Regions from separate parts of the Glaciimonas sp. Gout2 genome, predicted to be linked through region 1. Evidence: predicted binding sites of a transcription regulator. Region 1 holds the regulator's gene; each other region holds the start of a gene.
The links. Region 1 encodes sigma-54, which starts transcription at its own class of promoters, with help from an activator protein. Its sites were predicted from a motif close to TGGCANGNAANCTGCTTT; they were not measured.
Positions count from the first base shown of each region.

Region 2: QN379_RS21080 (pilin) is a predicted target of sigma-54. The motif match lies at 1,072-1,089, and genes of this name have one in related genera.
Region 3: QN379_RS02355 (CmpA/NrtA family ABC transporter substrate-binding protein) is a predicted target of sigma-54. The motif match lies at 1,986-2,003, and genes of this name have one in related genera.
Region 4: QN379_RS16770 (MSMEG_0572/Sll0783 family nitrogen starvation response protein) is a predicted target of sigma-54. The motif match lies at 1,198-1,215, and genes of this name have one in related genera.

Region 1 covers NZ_JASJXA010000004.1:124,109-127,212, forward strand. The annotation lists gene QN379_RS05160 (DUF4197 domain-containing protein) at 1-397, shown strand, start outside; gene hpf (ribosome hibernation-promoting factor, HPF/YfiA family) at 765-1,118, opposite strand; gene QN379_RS05170 (RNA polymerase factor sigma-54) at 1,252-2,739, opposite strand; gene lptB (LPS export ABC transporter ATP-binding protein) at 2,766-3,104, opposite strand, start outside.
Region 2 covers NZ_JASJXA010000052.1:16,132-19,235, forward strand. The annotation lists gene gmk (guanylate kinase) at 1-538, opposite strand, end outside; gene QN379_RS21080 (pilin) at 1,139-1,696, shown strand; gene thrC (threonine synthase) at 2,050-3,104, shown strand, end outside.
Region 3 covers NZ_JASJXA010000001.1:517,751-520,854, forward strand. The annotation lists gene ntrB (nitrate ABC transporter permease) at 1-290, opposite strand, end outside; gene QN379_RS02355 (CmpA/NrtA family ABC transporter substrate-binding protein) at 568-1,842, opposite strand; gene QN379_RS02360 (ANTAR domain-containing response regulator) at 2,185-2,805, opposite strand; gene pyrC (dihydroorotase) at 2,978-3,104, opposite strand, start outside.
Region 4 covers NZ_JASJXA010000027.1:32,473-35,576, reverse strand. The annotation lists gene QN379_RS16775 (Nit6803 family nitrilase) at 1-591, opposite strand, end outside; gene QN379_RS16770 (MSMEG_0572/Sll0783 family nitrogen starvation response protein) at 629-1,111, opposite strand; gene QN379_RS16765 (PLP-dependent aminotransferase family protein) at 1,582-2,976, shown strand.

The DNA.
Region 1 (3,104 bases):
AGAGTCTGCCGTGCCATTGGCGAAGCCGTTGCTCCTGAATGCGGTGAAATCCATGTCGGTCACGGATGCGAAGAATATTCTGAGTGGCGGCGACACATCGGTAACCGATTTTTTCAGAGAGAAAACTGCCACCCCGTTAGGAGAAAAATTTCTCCCGATAGTAAAGAAAATCACCGACCGTAACGGTGTATCCACACAATACAATTCGACGATGGGATTGGTCAGTAAAACGGGTCTTGTGCCAGGTCAGGCGGCGACTGTTGAAGGCTATGTCACGCAGCGCACCTTGGATGGCTTGTTTTACATGATAGGGGAAGAGGAAAAAGCGATTCGACGTGATCCGATCGGTGCTGGCAGTGCAATTATCGGAAAAGTTTTTGGCGCATTAAAGCAATAGGCTGCGGCATACCATCGTCATGGTATTTTTGATGTGGACCGAATTGGGAAAGTTACGGGTCTGGCGACTTTATGAAAACTCTTTTGAGAGTGACGTTATAAAGCTTCTTGCTTAGTTATTTGTTTTGGCCGCTGTTTGAGGTGTACCCGGTTGCGTTCGAGACATTCGAGACATTCGGCGATGCCTCCGAACACTGCTAAACGATGCAAAGTGTTACGAACATATTCGGGCAGGGCGTGTGTAAGTTATATAATTTTAAAATGACAAAGGGCGCATTAACTGCGCCCTTGCTCATTTGTCAGTATAGTATTTTTCAATTTATTTATTGAGCAATACTTACGTTGACCGCATTAGAGAACCCCGTCCATCACGTTGCTGCGATGGGCAAATCCTCAGGTAGATGCTTGATTGCCGAATGTTGATGATTCTGCAATTTGTCCTTATATTTAATCACTTGTCGATCGAGTTTGTCGATTAACAAATCGATGGCGGCGTAAAGGTCATGCGCAATGCTCTCGGCATGCAGGTCTTTGCCTTTAACGCGCAGATTAATTTCGGCTTTTTGACGCTTTTCTTTCTCTGTGATTTTGTCTACCGTCAGGATCACACTAATATCTATGACCTGATCGAAGTGGCGCTTGATACGCTCCAATTTGCTTAGCACGTGTTCGCGAATGGCGGGAGTTACGTCGAGGTGATGCCCACTAATTGTGAAATTCATACAGCGCTCCTATCAAGTGTGTCGTTGGCGGTTCGGACCTGGACGATTAATTCAGTGTTGAATCACCAATTTATTCATCAACCATAAATCAATCAGTCAGAACACAGCGACGTTTGTGCAAACAAGCAAACAGCTATAAAGATTTACGCAAATTGACCGGCGGAATTCGTAAAGCTTCGCGATATTTTGCGACGGTGCGACGGGCCACTACCATACCTTGTTCCGCGAGCATGTCGGCAATCTTGCTGTCAGAGAAAGGACTTTTAGAATCTTCCGCTCCTATCAGTTGTTTGATTAACGCCCGTATCGCCGTTGAGGAAGCCTCTCCACCTGCCTCTGTAGCAACATGGCTGCCAAAGAAATACTTTAATTCGAACATCCCGTGTGGGGTGAGCATGTATTTCTGAGTAGTTACACGTGAGATAGTACTCTCGTGTAATCCTAGTGTATCAGCTATTTCGCGCAACACAAGAGGTCGCATAGCAACCGCCCCATGTGAGAAAAAATTCCGTTGACGCTCAACAATTGCCTGCGCTACACGCAGTATGGTATCGAAGCGCTGACGCATATTTTTGATCAGCCACTTTGCCTCCTGTAGCTGCGAGTTAAGTGATCCCTCGCTCTTGCCCTGCTTGAGAATGTTGGCATAAAGAGCATTAACTCGAAGCCTTGGCATAACGTCATTGTTGAGCATTACCTGCCAACCATTTTTTGTTTTTCTGACAATTACATCTGGTACGACATAATCTGACGCACCGCCAGCAAAGGTCGCGCCGGGATGAGGATTACATTTTTTGATAATAATTTGTGCCTCGCGCAAATCTTCATCATCACACTCCAGCGCTTTTTTGATTTTATTAAAATCGCGCTGGGCAAATAAGGTCAGATAACCTTCAACGATTGTTAGTGCCAGTCGGCGTGTGACGAACGCTACTTTGGGAAATGCTTTGATTTGCAATGCGAGGCATTCTGACGCGTTGCGTGCTCCGACACCATTTGGGTCGAAGCTTTGGACCATCTTCAAGGCCATCGACAATTCTTCGATCTCGATATCAAGTTGCTCTGGAAGACGTGCAAAAATATCGTCTAGTGATTCCTCCAGGTAGCCGTTTTCATCAAGCGCATCAATGATCAACTCGATCAATGCACGGTCGCGTTGCTGATCAACAGCTTCACGCATTTGTTTGAGCAAATGTTCGCGCAACGTCGATTCGCAGGCTTCTAATTGTGGTCGTGAATCCTCATCATCTGGGGCTTTGGAGGTTCGGGAAACGTCGTCAAAGCTCCATTCGCTGTCAGTATTGCCGTTCTCTTGATTGTTTTCGCCAGACTCAGGGGCTTCACCACCGCCCTCGGGCTCTGTAGGCGAGCTGCTTACTTCGCTGTCACCAGGTGGCGCATCCATTGTTGAGGCGCTGGTACTGATCGCCCCGTCGGCGAGTAATCGCACTGAATTATCCAAAGGATCGTCTAGACGTTCCAGTAACGGATTATCCGAAAGGATGTGTTCGAGTTCCTGATGTAACTCCAACGTAGACAACTGCAACAATCGAATCGATTGCTGCAGTTGCGGGGTTAGCGCCAGATGCTGCGAGGTACGGAGTTGAAGAGATTGTTTCATGGGCGCTAGGGAATCCGTTGAATCCGTTACATGCGGAAATGTTCACCCAGATAAACTCGTCGCACAGATTCATTGGCGATGATGTCGTCTGGACTGCCGCTGGCTAGCACGCTACCTTGGTTGATGATGTATGCCCGGTCACAAATGCCGAGCGTTTCGCGCACATTATGGTCGGTGATCAAGACACCGATGCCGCGCTCTTTAAGGAACCTGACGATACGTTGAATTTCGATAACGGCGATAGGATCAATACCGGCGAACGGCTCATCAAGAAGCACGAAGCGCGGATTAGTGGCTAAAGCGCGGGCGATTTCGACACGTCGTCGTTCACCACCGGATAAAGATAACGCCTGATTTTCTCGCAA
Region 2 (3,104 bases), on a different contig from region 1:
ACAAAGCAGTAGCAAATTCTTGGTTGATAATAACATATTCGGACTCAGGCGCATGCGCGATTTCCCCGCCAGCGGCCAGAATTCTGCGGGTTATCACCTGTGGCTCGTCCTGTCCGCGTTTTTTGAGACGATCTTCCAACGCAGCGATGGACGGCGGCAAGATAAAAATACCAACAACGTGGGGAAATTGCTTTTTAACCTGTTGCGCGCCTTGCCAGTCGATTTCTAGCAAAACGTCCGTTCCGGCTTGCATTTGTTCGGCAATCGCCAGGCGGGAAGTGCCGTAATAGTTGCCATGCACTTCGGCCCATTCCAGAAACTCACCTTGCTTATGACGCGCTCGGAAGTCTTCCACTGAAGTGAAATGATATTCTCGTCCGTTTTTCTCTTTAGTGCGTGGCGGTCGGGTCGTATAAGAAATCGACAGCTTAATCGCGGGCTCTTGCGCCAGCAACGCATTTACCAGCGTCGATTTGCCCGCACCAGACGGGGCGACCACCATAAATAAGCTTCCAGACATTGGGTGTTCGTCGGGCATGGCAGCTACGTTCAGGTGTTCGTTCGGCGATAGAGGTAACAGTGGCGGCGTCATAGCGGTCAACTTATTCGTAAAAAAGGGTGGCTTGCCATTGTGCGCAGACGTGAGATCAAAGTGAGATCAAATAAGGCATCAACGCCTGAGTGCATGGCTTGCTGATAGAGCAGCATTGTATCAGTGCAGATGACGTGTTGCAGGGAGGATAGTGTGGAGTGCGCGTTATAAATGTGGCAAAAGCGTAGTAAACCCGTGGATAGTGCGCAAATTTTTCTTTTGAGAAATGTAAAAGCATCTAGCCTGAATGGAATTGATTTTTTGTCCAAGACTTTCTTCCGACGAAAAGCTATGAATGTAATCGCTTGTCAATTTATGTGGCGAATCAGGCAATTACCATCTTTAGGAATGAAAGCACGGGTCAAGTGACGGTTTTGGTCATGTAAAATGATGAAACAGACGAATTTTGTCGATACTTACGTAGTAAAAAACGCGCTTGTCCTTGGCCTTTACTAGGGCGGTTAGCAGAAAAGCAGAGCTGGCACGGTCCATGCTCTATCGTCTGTAGAAGTTCAACTGAATCTAGAGGGAGTTTACTACATGAATATGTCTATTCGTCGCTTGTCGACTAAAGCACAAAAAGGTTTCACGCTGATTGAGTTGATGATCGTTGTTGCGATTATCGGTATTTTGGCTGCGATTGCATTGCCAGCTTATCAAGATTACATCGTCCGTACACGGGTTACTGAAGGTTTGGCATTGGCCGAAAGTGCCAAGCTCGCCATTGCAACCGAAGGTGCAACATCCGCCGCTGATCTGGTGACCGCAAGGGCAACTTGGAATGCGCAAGCAGGTGCTACTGGTGCGAACAGCAAATACGTTAATTCGGTTCAGATTGCTGCAAATGGAGAGATCACGATTGTTTATAATGCTGCATCAGTGGGTGTGGGTGCGGCAGCGAATACGATTGTATTGGGACCATATGTCCGCACAGCCGCTGCCGGTGCTTCAGTCAAGCTGGCTGCAGCGCAAGCTGCGGGAACGACTGGCGCGCTTGACTGGGGTTGCGCATCTGCGACTCAAGCAACAGCAACAGCTCAAAACATGCTGACTGTTACTGCTGGGACATTGCTGGCTAAGTACGCTCCAGCTTCCTGCCGCTAACAGGCTTAGTTGTAACGTAAGTCAAAAAAAGATGCTTCGGCATCTTTTTTACATTTCAGAGCGTAATTTGATCAATAGTCTACTTTCTTTACTTATACGCATCGGCGATGCTCGGATATTGTTGCTCTCTTGGCTATTGGGATGACCAAATTCGGTATCGTAGTGCTATTAATTCTCCTGAGCGGTGATTATAGTTAGCAATTGTCAATTCAAGCGCGATTCAGCGGTGATGCCTAATCGGCAGCTATAATACTGCCCAATCGATGAGGATTTGGTTAAGGGGCTTGTTAATGCGCTTAGCCATCCAATCTCCCTCTGCATTTTTTGCTAGCACATACAACTACATAGACCCTATGCAATACGTTTCCACGCGCGGCCACGCTACGGCACAATCTTTTTCGCACATTTTGCTGGGCGGTCTTGCACCGGACGGTGGGCTATATTTGCCCGCAGAATATCCGCAGGTGAGCGCTGCCGAGCTCAATCATTGGCGCACATTGTCATACGCGGACCTCGCTTTTGAGGTGCTGCGGAAATTTGCGACTGATATTCCGGAAGCGGATTTGAAGGCGTTGACGCATAAAACCTATACCGGTGCGGTCTATCGCAACGGTCGTGCAGGTGAAAATGCTGAAGAAATCACGCCTTTGCGCGTGTTGGAAGAAACCGACGGCTGCAAACTTGTTCTGCAAGCGCTATCCAATGGACCGACGCTGGCGTTCAAGGATATGGCGATGCAGTTGCTGGGTAACCTGTTTGAATACACCTTGGCCAAGGACGATGCGGCGTTGAATATTTTTGGCGCGACGTCGGGTGATACGGGTAGCGCGGCTGAGTACGCAATGCGTGGCAAAAAGGGCATCCGCGTGTTTATGCTGTCACCACATAAAAAGATGAGCGCATTTCAGTCTGCGCAAATGTTTAGCCTGCAAGATCCGAATATTTTTAATATCGCAGTCGAAGGTGTATTCGATGATTGTCAGGATATGGTCAAAGCCGTGTCTAACGATCACGCGTTCAAAGCAGCGCAAAAAATCGGCACCGTTAATTCGATCAACTGGGCACGCGTCGTCGCGCAGGTGGTGTACTACTTCCGTGGTTATTTGAGCGCCACGACCAGCAACGACCAAAAAGTGTCATTCACCGTGCCTTCAGGTAATTTTGGTAATATCTGCGCCGGACATATTGCGCGCATGATGGGGTTGCCAATTGATAAGTTGGTGGCTGCGACCAATGAGAATGATGTGTTGGACGAGTTTTTCCGCACCGGTATTTACCGCGTTCGCAAATCAGCCGAAACGTACCACACCAGCAGCCCGAGCATGGATATCAGCAAAGCGTCGAATTTTGAACGTTTTGTGTATGATTTGCTGGGTCGCGATCATGCGCGTCTGAGTGCGTTGTTTCA
Region 3 (3,104 bases), on a different contig from region 1:
CGCCCAATGATGAAACCCAGTGGAATCCCGACCAAAGCGGCCAGACCGAATCCAATTCCCACGCGCTGTAAAGACGCCAGAATATTCCAGCCGATCCCCTGATCATTGGGACTCGTGCGATAAAACGGATCAGAAAATAATTTTATCGCCTCCTTCAACGTCACCATCGGCGTAGGAAACTGGCTATTATTGATCGCGATCAATTGCCATACCAGAATCATAAATGCCAGGCCAAATAACGGTGCAAGGACCGCCGTTAGACCCGGACTCATGGTAGAGCGGCGGCGCATCGTTCTGGCCGATAACTTCATGATCTCAGGTTCGGTTTCTGCCATCGTTGCTGCTGGATGCGCCGCATCCAGCATCGTAGAGTTGCCCACTTCCACTTTTTCAACTGCCGAGGCGTTGCCATTGACACACGTGGCGGAATTTGCGATTGTGTTCATTGTCACTCCTGAATTAATCGATGCTCTGGATCCGATGCATTCAGTCTCCAGTTCAGCCATGCATATGTGTATGAGGAAATGGGCCATTCACATAGCCCATGCCGCTTAGCGACGCTTCTGCTTAGGCTCTGATCTTGAACGAAGCCGCATAGGCTTTAGGATCTTTTCCATCCCATACAACGCCATCCATCAACTTTGAACTGCGCATGACATCCTTTGGCACACTCGTTTTTGTCATCGTTGCAGCCTCTTTGTAGAGGTCGATCTGGCTCACCGATTTAGCAACGGCCAAATAGTCGGGATCGCTCTTCAACAAACCCCAGCGGCGATGCTGCGTCATGAACCACATGCCATCCGACAGATACGGGAAATTAACCAAACCGCCGTTGTAGAATTTCATGTAATTAGGATCGTCCCAAGTCTTACCAAGGCCGTTCTGATAGCGCCCCATAATGCGCTGATCGATCACATCTTTGCTGGTATTAACATACGATTTATCGGCAATCGTTTCTGCCATTTTGTTCTTGTTTGCCAGCGATTCATCAATCCATTTGCTGGCATCTAATACGGCCGCAATCAGCGCGCGACAAGTGTTCGGATTTTTCGTCACGAATTCGGCGGTAGTACCTAATACTTTTTCCGGATGATCTTTCCAGATTTCCTGCGTAGTGATGGCGGTGATACCGACGCCATCAACAATCGCACGATGCCCCCAAGGCTCGCCAACGCAAAAGCCATCCATATTTCCCACCCGCATATTGGCCACCATTTGCGGCGGCGGGACCGTGATGACCTTTGCATCTTTCATCGGGTTGATCCCGTTCGCCGCCATCCAGTAATACAGCCACATGGCGTGCGTCCCGGTCGGAAATGTCTGGGCGAAGGTATATTCACGTTTGTCGGTAGCCATCAATTTTGCGAGCGATGGTCCATCTACAGCGCCTTTGTCGGCCAGCTTTTTAGACAAGGTAATGGCTTGACCATTGTTATTGAGGCCCATCAACACAGCCATATCCTTTTTCTGTCCGCCGATCCCCATTTGGACGCCGTAAATCAAACCTGAAAGCACGTGTGCGGCGTCCAGCTCTCCATTGGAGAGCTTGTCGCGCACGCCAGCCCATGAGGCTTCTTTACTCAGAACAATTTTGATACCGTATTTTTTATCGAAACCAAGCACCGATGCCATGACAACAGAGGCGCAATCCGTCAGTGGAATAAAGCCGATCTTGACCTCAGTTTTTTCCGGCTTATCTGAGCCGGCTGCCCAAACGCCGCTACTAGCTAATCCCAACATACTGGCTCCTGCGGCAATCGTCGCTGTTTGAATGAGTTGACGGCGCTTAACATTTTCTAACCTAGCTGGAGCGCTCTCAGGCACTGCGACTTTTGATTCCATTGCTGTAGCTCCACTTTGTTTTGGCAACAAAAAAGGCATCGTCCCACAATGAGCAAATCATTGCGGGAAGACACCTTTGTCTTAGTTGGACAGACCGCCGTTGGCCATATCCAGAAGCGCCAGCATTGGCGCGTAATCTACTATACGCAAACAACGTGCCAGCATTCCTTGCAGCAACTCATCGCATTTGGTCCGAAAATATGCACTGCGTGTGTGCGCCGCACCAAATGTGTTAGCTTTTATTGGTGCAGAACATAAGGGAAAATGTAAAGAGCTGAGTAAGAACTAGGGAGAAATTGGACGGATTAACAAGGAATCCAGGGATTCCGTTCGCGATGAACGTTACCCCAACAAATCATTGGCGTCGATAATCCGTTGCGCCACTTCAGACAACTTCAAATTTTTATCCATGGCCAGGCGCCGTAATTTTTTATAAGCATCCTGCTCACTGAGTTGTTGACGCTCCATCAACAAACCTTTGGCCCGATCAATTACCTTCCGATCAGCCAATTTTGTTTTAGTGTCCGATAGCTCAGTTAAAAGCTTCTGCTCTTGATTGAAGCGCAGCATCGCCACCTCCAGCACAGGCTTAATGCGAGCGGTCTGTAACCCTGCCACGATGTATGCAGAAACTCCAGCGGCCATAGCGGCCTCCATGCTGGATTTCTTTTCATCTTCGGTGAACAAAACAATCGCCCTACGTGCATCGCGGGTCGCAATGACGACATGTTCCAGGACATCTCGAGCGTCGGATTCAGCGTCTATGATGATCATGTCCGGTTGCATTTGCGCAATACGTTCCGGCAAGTAAAGGTCGGCTGGCAACGAGGCAATGATGTTGTAGCCAGCCTCCAGCAATCCAATACGCAGGGCGTGGCTACGTTCCGCCTGCGCGATGAACGCAGGATCGTTGTCGCCCTCTATGGCAACTGGATTGACAACCACGATACGAAGGTTATGCATGCTACAAAGCCCGTGAAACATCATTTATTCGAAGCTGCATCCTAACAGACGCATTAGTAGGTAGTATAACAACCCATCAAGACGCCATAGTCATGCGTTTACATGCAAAAATCGCACCAGCCAGTGCGATTTTCGGTAGACACATGTTGCCTCAAACGGTTTCCTCAGTTAACTAACTAACCTGTTGCCAGCTCATTAACTCCCCGCCATTCAACGGCACTACCGTCGCGTCTCCCATCGGCAGTTCGGCTGGAATGGTCCAGGACTGACGTTTTAGCGTCACGAACCCTTGGTTACGT
Region 4 (3,104 bases), on a different contig from region 1:
CTGTCCAACCATAGAGCCGGGAAACTGGGCACAATGGATTTCTTCATGCTGCGCCATCAAAGCATAGCGTGCTAGTGGATTGTAGTGTTCCCAACATGCCAGCGCACCCAAACGACCGACGGCGGTTTCCACGACTTTGAGTCCACTGGCGTCGCCTTGACCCCAGATCATGCGCTCGTGATAAGTCGGCGTAATTTTTCTACGTTTTAACACCAGTTCACCATTGGCATCGAACACTAGTTGCGTGTTGTATAGCGTACCGTGATCGCGTTCGTTCACACCCAGCACAACGACTACGCCGTGACTACGAGCAACAGCCGAGACGGCAGCGGTTACCGGACCCGGTACAACGACTGCACGTTCGTATAAAAGCAGGTGTTCAGCACCTGCTGCAAAGGGCGGCCGGACGAAAGAAAAGTAAGGATAGTAGGGCACGAAGGTCTCTGGAAAAACTACGAGCTCCGCACCTTTTGCAGCCGCACTTTCAATCGCTGTACAAACCTTGTACAACGTGCCGCCAGCACTTTCAAGGTCTGGTGCAATCTGAATCGCTGCCGCGCGTACCGTCTTTTTTTGCGATGATCTTGTCATTGTATTGTCCGTTTTCATGATCCGCCCTTTGCAAGGTTTATAGCGTCCAGGTATCAAGAATGAACGCGTTTGCACGCGTGTGGATCAACTTCAAATCCAGTACGTCAAGTGGATTGATTGCGCGAATACCGGGAATCAACGAAGGCTCACCGTGGCCGTATAAAGCTTGAAGCGCAAAGCGGCAGGCATAGACTTTGCCGCCTGCTTCCATGAAAGAAGTGATCCGGTTATTAAAATTCAGATGACCCGGAAATGCCTCATCGCCAAGCGTTGGAAAGCCGCGTTGCAAACCTAATGTGACGCCGGGACCGTATAACAAGATAGAGGTTTCATAACCTTTGCGTTGCAGGCGCGTGGCTTGCAATAAATTGACAAACCCAATCGACCCTTCAAAGGCAACAGTATGAAAAGTAACCAGTGCTTTTTCACCCGGTAAAGCTTTGATATCTTCAAATACTTTCTCTTCGTAATCGACAAAGAAATCGCCTTTAACGTGGGCTGGATGTTTGACCGTTGGCATGTTGATAGCTCCTGATGAATGGGTTGAAATGCGGCGACATTTGCTGATTGCTGTCGGTCAGACGCACTGTCGTGACGGCCTCATTGAATGCATATGGCGTGCCATGCAATCGGTCTATATGCCCATATTGAATGGAAAAAAATGCATGCAATCGATTTTTAAAATGGCAAAGCCGCATTGCTATTGCGTTTCCCACGGGCCTGGATTTGGGCGAATTTCCGGGTTTGATGAAAATCCATTCAATCGTCCCATTCAATTCACATTATGACGTTGCACCATAGCGGAAACGCATGCTTTAACTTCGTGCAAGAAGTGCCTAAAAAATGCGCAGGGATGGTGCAGAACAGGCATATTTTTGGACAATTCGAGTCGAATTACAGAGTGATTGTATGGAATGAAAAATGCATACATTGTATTAAAGATTTTTTTTAGCCTGAAGAGTGACGCAGGATTGAATGGGAGTAATGAAGATGGTAAAGCTTCAAAATGGATGGTTGCCAAAATTGAAAAAGGGAAGCGGCCCTCTCTATCTGACGATTGCCAATGCCATCGCCGACGATATTGCTGTGGGTCAATTAGCCGCAGAGCAACGGTTGCCGCCACAACGTAAGCTGGCTGAGTTGCTGGGCATCGATTTCACTACCGTGGCGCGTGCTTACACAGAAGCACACCGGCGCGGTTTGGTGGATTCTGTGGTTGGGCGCGGTACGTTTGTGTGCGGTCTTCGCCGCCCCAAAATTCCCCGTGTATTTGAAGGGCGACCTAACGTCGACATGTCAATGAACATGCCGCCGGAACCCGTCTCGGAGGAATTATTAACGCTCATGGAAAGCGGCTTTGCCAGCGTGAGTGGTAAGTTAAGAGATTTGCTGCGGTATCAAGATTTTGGCGGATCGCCCGAAGACCGTGAGGCTGGTGCGTTATGGTTGCGCCGACGCGGATTGGTGGTTGATCATGATCGCTTGTTGGTTGTACCTGGTGCGCAAGCTGCGTTGGTCGCCGTGCTAACCACGCTAGCACCATCAGGATCGGTCATTTGTTGTGAAGAGCTGACTTATCCCGGACTAAGAGCATTAGCAGGTCAACTTGGCATCCGTTTGATAGGCTTGCCGATGGATCGTGAGGGAATCGACGCGGTTGCATTTGCGGCTGCATGCGCACAATACGCGCCGAAAGCCTTGTATTGCAATCCGACTTTGCTCAATCCGACTACGATAGTGATGTCACACACGCGGCGACAGGCGTTGGTGGAAGTGGCCCGTCATTATGAGGTGCCGATTATCGAGGACGACGCCTACGGTTTTTTGCCGCGCGTGACGCCACCAGCAATCGCTAGCATCGGTCCGGATGTGACGTTTTATATTGCGGGTTTGGCAAAATGTGTTGGCGCAGGTTTAAGAATTGCTTATCTGGTAGCTCCCGACGCACAATATGCATCCCGGCTGGCATCTGCGGTGCGGGCAACGACGGTGATGGCATCGCCCATTACGTCGGCGTTGGCAACCCGCTGGATTCGCGACGGCACGGCTGATTTGGCGTTGAATGCGATCCGCAAGGAATCGATGGCGCGCCAAAAGCTAGCGGCGCGATTATTACCGGCGGGAAGTTACCTCTCGCATCCGGAGGCTTTCCATTTGTGGATTAGTCTACCTGCGCCATGGGATCGAAAAGCATTTGCAGCGCATTTGCAATCGTCCGGTGTTGGTGTGGTGGCGAGCGATGCTTTTTCGGTATCGATGCAACCGCCGGAAGCGGTGCGGGTCTGCATCGGCGGCGTCGCCAACCGTGAAGAAATTCAGCATGCATTGGAGTTGATTGCGGAGACATTGCGGACGGCACCGCACGTTGCCCCGGCGGTTGTATGATGAACTCTGATTTATATTTGAGTTAGATTTAATAGGGCGTGTTGCTATTGGCATGTTGATTTTAAAATGACTTAATAGGTGTATTTTTTTATCCGAACAGGTCCCGGCGAGTGGCGAGTTCGGCTACG